DNA from 3 places in the Neisseria sp. GT4A_CT1 genome. Region 3 is predicted to be linked to each of the others. Evidence: predicted binding sites of a transcription regulator. Region 3 holds the regulator's gene; each other region holds the start of a gene.
The links. Region 3 encodes FNR, which switches genes on or off when oxygen is low (the NO sensors DNR and NnrR bind a similar motif). Its sites were predicted from a motif close to TTGATNNNNATCAA; they were not measured.
Positions count from the first base shown of each region.

Region 1 (3,194 bases), on a different contig from region 3:
GGTTCATAGGCAAAAAAGGTCGTCTGAAAAAATAAATTTCAAGAGGCTTAAACCCACATCAAATTTTCTGATTGGCATTTGCAGAAGAGCGCAACACACTCAGGGCTTGAACTGCTGCCATGCCATAAACAGGCAATCCCAAAAAAAGAAGTCCTCCTATTGACATCCAACTATCCAGACTACTCCATTCCCACAGTAAAAAAACGAACCAAACAATCAACCATTCGACAATAGGCAAAGCAAGAGTCATCGAAGTTGTACAGCGTTTGGTCCACTTCATAATGCCGGCATTGAGTAGGGACAATAACATTACAGATAAAAACGGAAAGAAGAAAACCTTCAAAGACACTTTCTCAAAAGCCGACATTTCAGCAGCTCGTGAACAATACTGTAGACGCTGTTCATTTTCAGGTGCAATATCAAAACATTCGGATCCTGAAAACAGCAAACCGTCACCGTACATCAGCAAACCGAAGACAACCGCATAAATCAAGCTGGCGATAAAATAGGCTTTAAAAAATCGATTCATCTCATTTCCGTCCTGCAATATGTTCCACCGCCGCCTGCGCACAATACAGCCCAAACGAAGCCGTCACCAGCATACTCGCGCCATAGCCCGCGCAGGACAGCCCTTGCGGCGCGGTATCGGTCGAACACGCTTCGCCAGATTGCGGCGGCGTAATGTTCTCAGTCGAGAACACACACGGCACGCGCATTTTTTCTTTGGTATCGCGGCTGAAGCCGTAGCGTTTGCGCAAGGTGTAGCGCAGGTTGGCAAGCAGCGGGTCGTGGGTAACGCGGCTCAAATCAGCGGTTTGAATCAATGCCGGATTTTTCTGTCCGCCCGCGCCGCCGCTGAGGATAAACGGCTGATTGTGCCGCACAAAATAAGCCGCCATCGCCGCCTTGACACGCACTTGGTCTATCGCGTCGATCACAAAGTCGAAAGGTCGTCTGAAAAGCGTTTCGAGATTGTCTTCCGTCACAAAATCCTCGATTTCCTCCACTTCGCATTGCGGGTTGATTTGAGCAATGCGTTCGCGCAACGCCATCACCTTCGCCTTGCCGAAATCGTCGGTCAGCGCATGAAGCTGGCGGTTGACATTGGACTCGGCGACGTTGTCCAAATCAATCAAGGTCAAACGACCGATGCCCGTCCGCGCCAAAGCCTCTACCGCCCAAGAGCCTACCCCGCCCACGCCGACCACGCAGACGTGCGCGCGCGAAAACCGCGCCAGTGCTTCATCTCCGTAGAGTCTGGCAATACCGCCGAAACGGCGCGAAGGAAGAAAAACGGTGTCGTTCATACCCAACCTTGTGATATATCAATAAATGAATGAAAATCAACGCAAAACGCTGCGGACGAGTCCGACACATATTATACTGGAAAGTAGACGGGCTGTTGCAGCAGCCCGAAAGAGTCTATAATCGTTTCATATCGGACCCTTCCCAACCGCATGAAACAAAGTGCCGCCTGCGGCGCAAAAGGAGAATGAACTATGTACAAACATCTGGTTGTAGCCGTTGACGGCAGCGAAACTTCCCTCAACGCCCTGAAACACGCCGCCGAGTTGGCAAGCGTCAACAACGCCCGCCTGACTTTGGTACACGTCGCCAACCCCGCCGAATACATGGCGCTCGCCCCCGAATTCCTGCAACACGAAAGCTACGAGGCCGCCGCCGTCGCCCAAGGCAACGAAGTCTTGGACTTCGCTGAAAAAACCGCCCGCGAAAACGGCGTGGAAAACATCGTCAAACACCTGCTGGTCGCCAACAAAGGCGCACGCGAAATGGCGCAGGATTTGGTCGATTACGCCGATGAAAACGGCGCCGACCTGCTGGTACTCGGCACACACGGCCGCACCGGCCTGATGCACCTCCTGATGGGCAGCTTCGCCGAAACCGTTATGCGCCAAAGCCACCTGCCGCTTCTGATTATCCGCAGCAAAGCGGAAGAAGCGTAAGGGGCTGCCCTACTGAAGAAGGTCGTCTGAAACTGCTTCGACAGACGCAGTTTCGATAATGTCCTTATCCGTCAAATAAAAAGGTCGTCTGAAAACCTGAAACCTGGTTTTCAGACGACCTTTGTCTTGCAATCCGTTTTATCCGTCCGTTTTCAGCATCCGCAGGAAGTCTCGTCCGATGTCTGAAGGCTCAAGACTTTGCGTTTTTTGGCTTTTTCGTAACGGCAGCGTTGGCGCTCGGTGGTAATTTCCAACGGCGGGACGGGAACGGGTTTGCCGTCTTCAACTGCAACCATGGTGAAGTAGCAGCTATTGGTATGACGCACTTCGCCGGTGCGGATGTTTTGCGCCTCGACGCGGATGCCGATTTCCATGGAGGTTCTGCCCGTGTAGTTGACGCTGGCGTAGAAGGTTACCAAGTCGCCGACGTGTATCGGCTCTTTAAACAAGACTTTATCAACAGACAGGGTAACGCAATAATTACCGCTGTAACGGCTGGCGCAGGAATAAGCGACTTGGTCGAGCAGGCGCAAAAGTTCGCCGCCGTGGACGTTGCCGCTGAAATTGGCGGTGTCCGGCATCATCAGTTCGGACATGATGAGTTCGTGTGCAGGGAGTTGGCGGGTTTGGTCCATGGTGTTCCTCTTTTAAAAATGAATGTTTGTGTTAGACAGGCGGCCGTTCAGTGGTTGGGATGGTTTTCAGACGACCTTACTGATTGTATTTAATATATGAATATACGGAAATTGGATTTTTTTATGGGTTTATAACCATTTTCTGCGCGAGAAGAAAATCAGCAGCCCGACGATAATGCACAGCATCAAACCTAAAACGATAAAATAGCCGTAATGCCAATGCAGCTCGGGCATGTTGTCGAAGTTCATGCCGTAGATGCCGGTAATGACGGTCAGCGGCATGAAGATGATGGTGATGACGGTCAGGACGCGCATTTGCTGGTTCATGCGGTTGGATTGGAAGGAAAGGTAGATGTCCATCATGCTCAACACCATGTCGCGCGAGGCGTCGAGCGACTCAAGAAGCTGCATGTTGTGATCGTACACGTCGCGCAGATAGACGGTGGACTCGCCTTTGAAAATGGTGAAATCGACACGTACGGCAAGTTGATAGAACACGTCGCGCAAAGGCAAAAGTGTGCGGCGCAGGCGGACGGCATCGCGCTTGAGACGGTGGATTTTGCCGAGGATATCGCTGTTTTCATCTTTAAACAGG
Region 1 covers NZ_JH164966.1:325,600-328,793, forward strand. Annotated here, with positions in the region: gene HMPREF1028_RS06295 (hypothetical protein) at 1-7, opposite strand, end outside; gene HMPREF1028_RS06300 (hypothetical protein) at 59-529, opposite strand; gene HMPREF1028_RS06305 (tRNA threonylcarbamoyladenosine dehydratase) at 531-1,307, opposite strand; gene HMPREF1028_RS06310 (universal stress protein) at 1,500-1,964, shown strand; gene HMPREF1028_RS06315 (acyl-CoA thioesterase) at 2,117-2,599, opposite strand; gene corA (magnesium/cobalt transporter CorA) at 2,729-3,194, opposite strand, start outside.
Region 1: HMPREF1028_RS06310 (universal stress protein) is a predicted target of FNR. The motif match lies at 1,316-1,329, and genes of this name have one in related genera.

Region 2 (3,194 bases), on a different contig from region 3:
AAGGCATTTTGCCCCAAGCAAACAATTCCGTTTCGATGTCGTCTGAAGCCTTGATGATTTCGGCAATTTTGTCGCGGCTCAACTCAGACGGCGCAATCCAGCGGTATGCGCCCAGTTTTTGGAATAGCGCCAGCGTGCTTTCGTTGTAAATGTTCAGGCTGGCGCCGGCGACAAACGGAATGCCGTGTTCGCGCGCCAGTTTGACCGCGCCCATGTCGTTGGCTTCGACTTTGAATTTTTCCTGCCCCGTGATTTTGCGCAGGCGTTTCAAATCGGATTCGCTTTCCAGCAGCACCTGCGACGACAGAATAATTTCCTTGCCGCTTTCCGCCAAATCTTCCGCCAGGCTGACCCAGTCGGCAAAACGCATTTTCTGGCGGCGCGAACACACCACTTCGCCCAGATAAATGGTATCCACCGGCGCATCCAGCATGGCGGCGTAAAATTCCAGCAGCGCTTCCTTCTGCCAGAAAAACAAAACCGGCCCCATCGATAATTTCATCGGATTCATTTTCCCTCCCCCTTATTTCCACGGACGGCTGTATGCGCCCAAGGTCGTCTGATGCCCTTCCGAAACCTTGCTCAAAGCATTGTTCCATAGCGGATTGACTTTGAAATGTGCCGGATTGGCAGCGGCCGCATCCAAAGCCTGCCGCAGCGATTTGGTTACCTGCGCCGTGTACATCGGGCTGCGCTGGTGGCCTTCTATTTTGATGGCGGAAACGCCGATTTTGATGAGTTCGGGCAACATTTCCAAAACATTCAGGCTGGTCGGCTCTTCCAGCGCGTAATAGGTTTCGTCGTTTACCTCGAAACGGCCTTTGCACAAGGTCGGATAGCCTGCCGGTTCGTTCGGTTTGTATTGGTCGATTAACACTTGGTTCAGCCGCACGTTCATGCGGTCGGGCAACTGCTCCCAGCGTACGGCTTTGGCAGGCGAACACACGCCCTGCATATTCGGTGATTCGCCCGTCGCATAGCTCGACAAAATGCAGCGCCCTTCCACCATCACGCACAGGCTGCCGAAACCGAACACTTCGATTTCCACATCCGTATTGTCAATCACATGTTTGACCTGATCGACCGTCAAAACGCGCGGCAGCACGGCGCGGCGGATGCCAAACAGCTCCTTCATCATATTGATGGCTTCATAATTGGTCGCCGAACCCTGCACCGACATGTGCAGCCTCAAATTAGGATGACGCTCGGCGGCATAAGCCATAATCGCAGGGTCGGCGACGATTATCGCGTCCGCCCCCAGTTGCACCGCCGTATCGACAGCCCGATGCCACCGCTCGATTTGCCCCGCCTGGGCAAAAGTATTAATGGCCATCAACACATTGCGGCCGCGCGCATGGGCGTAAGCCACCCCTTCCTGCGCCGATTTCATATCGAAATTCAGCCCCGGGAAATTGCGCGCATTCGTCGCATCTTTTAGCCCCATATAAACCGTGTCCGCGCCATTGTCCACCGCCGTCTTCAAAGCGGGCAGGTTGCCGGCGGGACAAACCAACTCAGGGATTTTCGGCATTTTGCGTTCCTCGACTCTTGTAGTTTGTTATTCGAAAATCAATATTTAGTATGATTTCGGGTATTTTAGAGATTTGGACACAAGATATTATGATTTAAATCAATTGTGAAATCAGGTTTGGATAACGTATGTTTTAGTTAACATAATTTAACCATGTTAAATATCAAGTTAATCAGCGGGTTATCTTTTCCAATTTGATAATATGAGATTAGTTATTATCTATTAAATTTATAGATTTTTACAATAAAAGGTCGTCTGAAACAGGTTTCAGACGACCTTTTATGTACTCAACGCGAATAATCGCACCTAGGGCTAAAATTATTCATTTGCAGCCCCAAACTGCCTATCTCCTCCACTCACTCCAACAGTCCATAATGGTACACGGATGATTTTGAACCAGTTGTTTATAAAAAATAGCGAATCCGTCGGCTTTGGGATAAAAATGATAAGCAACTTGGCTTCCATCCGCTCTAAACTCCAGCCGCTAAACATGAGTACCGAAAAGGGCCATCATCGTCCTACTCAAATAAATCAAATCTTGAAGAGGATGACGTGCTTTGATTTCACTGCCTTCACAAATGAAAATCTCGTTTTTGCCAAAATAAATCCGTTCGTTATCCAATAAATTACCGAGACTGATGCAGATGAGCGGTTCGTTTTCCCAAATGATTTCAGGCGCTGGCCGTACTCTGCGGGCAATCAGGATGAAAATGAAGCATCCGACTAAAAATATAAAAATGTATGCCATAGCTGATAAACTGAATAAATGATGATGGAACGCGGATAATCATATGGCAAATTTGCGTATTGGAAAACTCATTATCAATATCTTAATATTGTCTTGAGTGATCAGCCTTGCCGACAAATTTCTTTTAATTAGCTAAATAAATAAAAATAAGAATTGATTTCATTTATATTTTGAACTAAGATAGCCCATATTTCACACCTCGTCTGAAACGACCATGCGCTACCATTTCCCGATTTCCGTCGATATGTACGACTTTTTGACCACAGGCCGATTTGATTATCTGGAGATCGGACAGACGGCGGAGATGATCCTGCAAATGTTCCCTGCACCCGAATGCGTGCCCAAAGGGCTTTTGGTAAAAAAGGGGTGGAACATTTGGCTCTACGGCGATATCGAATTGCATTTTTCAGACGACCGCCTGACTCAAATCCGGGCGGACTTTCAGCCCGGTACCTCGCTGAACGGCGGGCGTTGGTTAAGCTTAAATCCTTGGTTTTTCAGGCACGCGGACAAGCTTGATTTGTATTCCGCCATTGCCAAACTTGTGCAACACCATATCGACTTCATCAAAATCGATACGCCTTCCGCCCTGATTTTGCGTTTGCAAAGCGGCGTAGAGCTGATGTTTGAAAAGTGCAATGGGCAGCGTCTGTTCGCTTTTTGCAAACAAAAGACCACCCTGCCCCAATGGGCGCATGAAACGGCGTAGGTTCGAGCCATCGGGCAAATCTACAAAGTCTGTTTGCTTTCCCTGATCAAAGGTCGTCTGAAAACCAAATGCCGTTTCAGACGACCTTCCTCTATCGTTTTCCGCTAAAATACCCGTCTCTTTTTCTTTCCCGACCGTCTTCAATGTCCCAGCGCAAAATCATCCATATCGACATGGACGCGTTCTACGCATCGGTAGAACTGCGC
Region 2 covers NZ_JH164970.1:1,918-5,111, reverse strand. Annotated here, with positions in the region: gene HMPREF1028_RS11200 (U32 family peptidase) at 1-511, opposite strand, end outside; gene HMPREF1028_RS11195 (peptidase U32 family protein) at 524-1,531, opposite strand; gene HMPREF1028_RS11185 (hypothetical protein) at 2,494-2,988, shown strand; gene dinB (DNA polymerase IV) at 3,132-3,194, shown strand, end outside.
Region 2: HMPREF1028_RS11195 (peptidase U32 family protein) is a predicted target of FNR. The motif match lies at 1,621-1,634, and genes of this name have one in related genera.

Region 3 (3,194 bases):
TTTCTTCGCTGCCGGGAACGGCTTCGGTATCGATGCGGCGTTGCGGCTTGAAGATATGCGGCAGGTGGGCGTAGTGATAAAGGGCAAGGCGGTCGGGATCGAGCGACAAGACAGTGTCGATGGTGGTTTTAATGCTTTCGGCGGTTTGGTGCGGCAGACCGTAAATCAAATCGACGCTGACGGATTTGAATCCGGCTTCGCGGGCGGCATCGATGACTTCTTTGGTTTCGTCGTAGCTTTGGATGCGGTTGACTGCTGCCTGCACTTTGGGGTCAAAGTCCTGAATACCGACGCTCATGCGGTTGAAGCCGAGCTTGCCGAGCATGAGGACGGTTTCGCGGCTGACTTTGCGCGGGTCGATTTCGATGGAGTATTCGCCGCCGGGGATAAGTTGGAAATGTTTGCGTATCATGCGGAATACGCGTTCGATTTGGTCGTCGCTCAGAAAGGTCGGCGTACCGCCGCCGAAGTGCAGTTGCGCGAGCTGATGCCGTCCGCCCAGATGCGGGGCGAGCAGCTCCATTTCTTTTTCAAGGTATTCGATGTAGGCATCGGCGCGGCTTTTGTCTTTGGTGATGATTTTATTGCAGCCGCAGTAGTAACAAATGGTGTTGCAGAAGGGGATGTGGATATAAAGCGAAAGGGGCTTGTTCAAAGCCCCCATACCGCGCTGATTCAAGGCATTGATATATTCGGCTTCGCGAAATCCGTCATGGAATCGGTCGGCTGTCGGGTAGGAAGTGTAGCGCGGACCGCTGGAAGGAAGGCTGGCGATGAGTTCGCGGTCGAACTCAGGCTTGTCATTGTTTCTATTGTGATTATTTTGTATCGGTATTACTTTCATGGCGTGTGCGTGATTAGAGTAATGATGTTAGGCAATTTTCGGATAGTTTGGTAGAATGCCACAGTATGATAAACCTGTCTTGATATGTGTCAATAACTTACGTAATCATGACAGGATAAAAACCTTAATTTTAAGGGTGTTTTATGACCACACACAATGCTATGCATCAGATGAAAACCCTGTGTTCTTCCTGTTCGCTGCGTGAACTCTGCCTGCCTGTCGGGCTTTTGCCCAATGAGTTTGCACAATTGGACGCGGTCATCCGACAGAGCCGCCGCTTGAAGAAGGGTGAATATCTGTTCCGCACCGGTGAGCCTTTCGCGTCGCTGTTTGCCATCCGTGCCGGTTTTTTCAAAACCACGGTTGCCAGCCAGGACGGTCGCGATCAGGTTACCGGCTTTTTTATGTCCGGCGAACTCATCGGCATGGACGGCATTTGCTCCCATGTCCACAGCTGCGACGCGGTGGCTTTGGAAGACAGCGAAGTGTGTGAGCTGCCCTTCACCCACATCGAAGAGCTGGGACACAACATCCCCAGCCTGAGAAGTCATTTTTTCAGATTGATGAGCCGCGAAATCGTGCGCGACCAAGGCGTGATGCTGCTTTTAGGCAATATGCGCGCCGAAGAACGTCTGGCGGCGTTTTTGCTTAACCTGTCCCAACGCCTTTACTCGCGCGGATTTGCCGCCAACGATTTCATTCTGCGGATGTCGCGCGAAGAAATCGGCAGCTATTTGGGGCTGAAACTCGAAACCGTCAGCCGCACGCTCTCCAAATTCCACCACGAAGGCTTAATTTCGGTCGAACACAAACACATCAAAATCCTCGACTCGCAAGCCCTCAAAAAAATGGTGTCCGGCTGTTCGCACGCCATCTGATGGATACCGAGACTATTTTCAAACAGAATCCAAGGTCGTCTGAAAAATTTTCAGACGACCTTCTTCATAAAAACCAATTATGAAACACAAGAAAAAACTCATTACCTTGACCGCTGCCTGCGCCCTGCTCACCTACTGGCTCTATCCCGACCAACATCCCGTTTACCCCGCAAGCGACCATTACGACCCGAAAACGCAAACCTTCTTCAACCCCGAACCGCAGCAGAAACCGACCGGCCTGACCGGCGCATTTTGGAAGATCCTGACCGACCCGCAGGCAACGCGCCCGCCCAAACCTCTGCCTACCGTCAAGCCCGATTGGCAAACCTTCCTCGCCGCACCCGAAGGGAAAAGCCGCTTCGTCTGGTTCGGACATTCCACCCTATTGATGCGGATCGGCGGGCAAACCGTCATTACCGATCCCGTTTTCGGCAATTCCGTCTCCCCCATCCCCATCACCATGAAACGCTTCCAGCCTGCGCCCGCAGAAATCGACGAACTGCCGCCTGTCGATGTCATCCTGATTTCACACAGCCACTATGATCACCTCGAAAAAGACAGCGTGCAGGCACTCAATTCAAAAGGTAGCAGCCACTTTGTCGTCTCACTCGGTATGGGCGTACTGCTGAAAAAATGGGGCGTGCCGCAAGAGCGCATTACCGAACTCGATTGGTGGCAAAGTACCGAACGCAACGGCATCCGCTACACCGCACTACCTGCCCGTCACGATTCATCCCGAACCCTGACCGACCACAACCAAGCCCTGTGGTCCAGCTTCGTCATCGAACACGGCGGCGAAAAATTCTATTTTCACGGCGACTCGGCACAAGGCAGCCATTTCGACAAAATCGCCGAAAAATTCAACGGGTTCGACATCGCATTCATCGAAAACGGGCAATACAGCGAACATTGGCCCAACAATCACCTCTTCCCCGAACAAACCGCCCGCTATGCCGCGCAGCTTGCCCCCAAACGCTTCATGCCCATCCACTGGGGCGCCTACGCCATGGCACTGCACGCTTGGAACGAACCCCTGCTTCAAAGCATCCCGCTGGCACGCAGCTTGGGTGTCAATCCGTTGACTCCGCTAATGGGACAAGTCTTTGATGCCAATACCGCCACGCAAGACTGGTTTGCCGAACCTTTACAATAAAGCTGCCTAAAGGTCGTCTGAAAACAAATACAGCAAGTTCCATCAAGTCATAAATATAGTGGATTAACTTTAAACCAGTACGGCGTTGCCTCGCCTTAGCTCAAAGAGAACGATTCTCTAAGGTGCTGAAGCACCAAGTGAATCGGTTCCGTACTATCTGTACTGTCTGCGGCTTCGTCGCCTTGTCCTGATTTAAAGTTAATCCACTATACCGACGAAGCAGAAGCTGTTTTCAGACGACCTTTTTTGAATTTACCTGTTGCAGCATTTCCAACATTTCTCTCCTTCTCCCGCTTATCCGTTTTGCAATATTCTGATA
Region 3 covers NZ_JH164964.1:450,960-454,153, reverse strand. Annotated here, with positions in the region: gene hemN (oxygen-independent coproporphyrinogen III oxidase) at 1-844, opposite strand, end outside; gene fnr (fumarate/nitrate reduction transcriptional regulator Fnr) at 988-1,722, shown strand; gene HMPREF1028_RS02045 (MBL fold metallo-hydrolase) at 1,802-2,875, shown strand.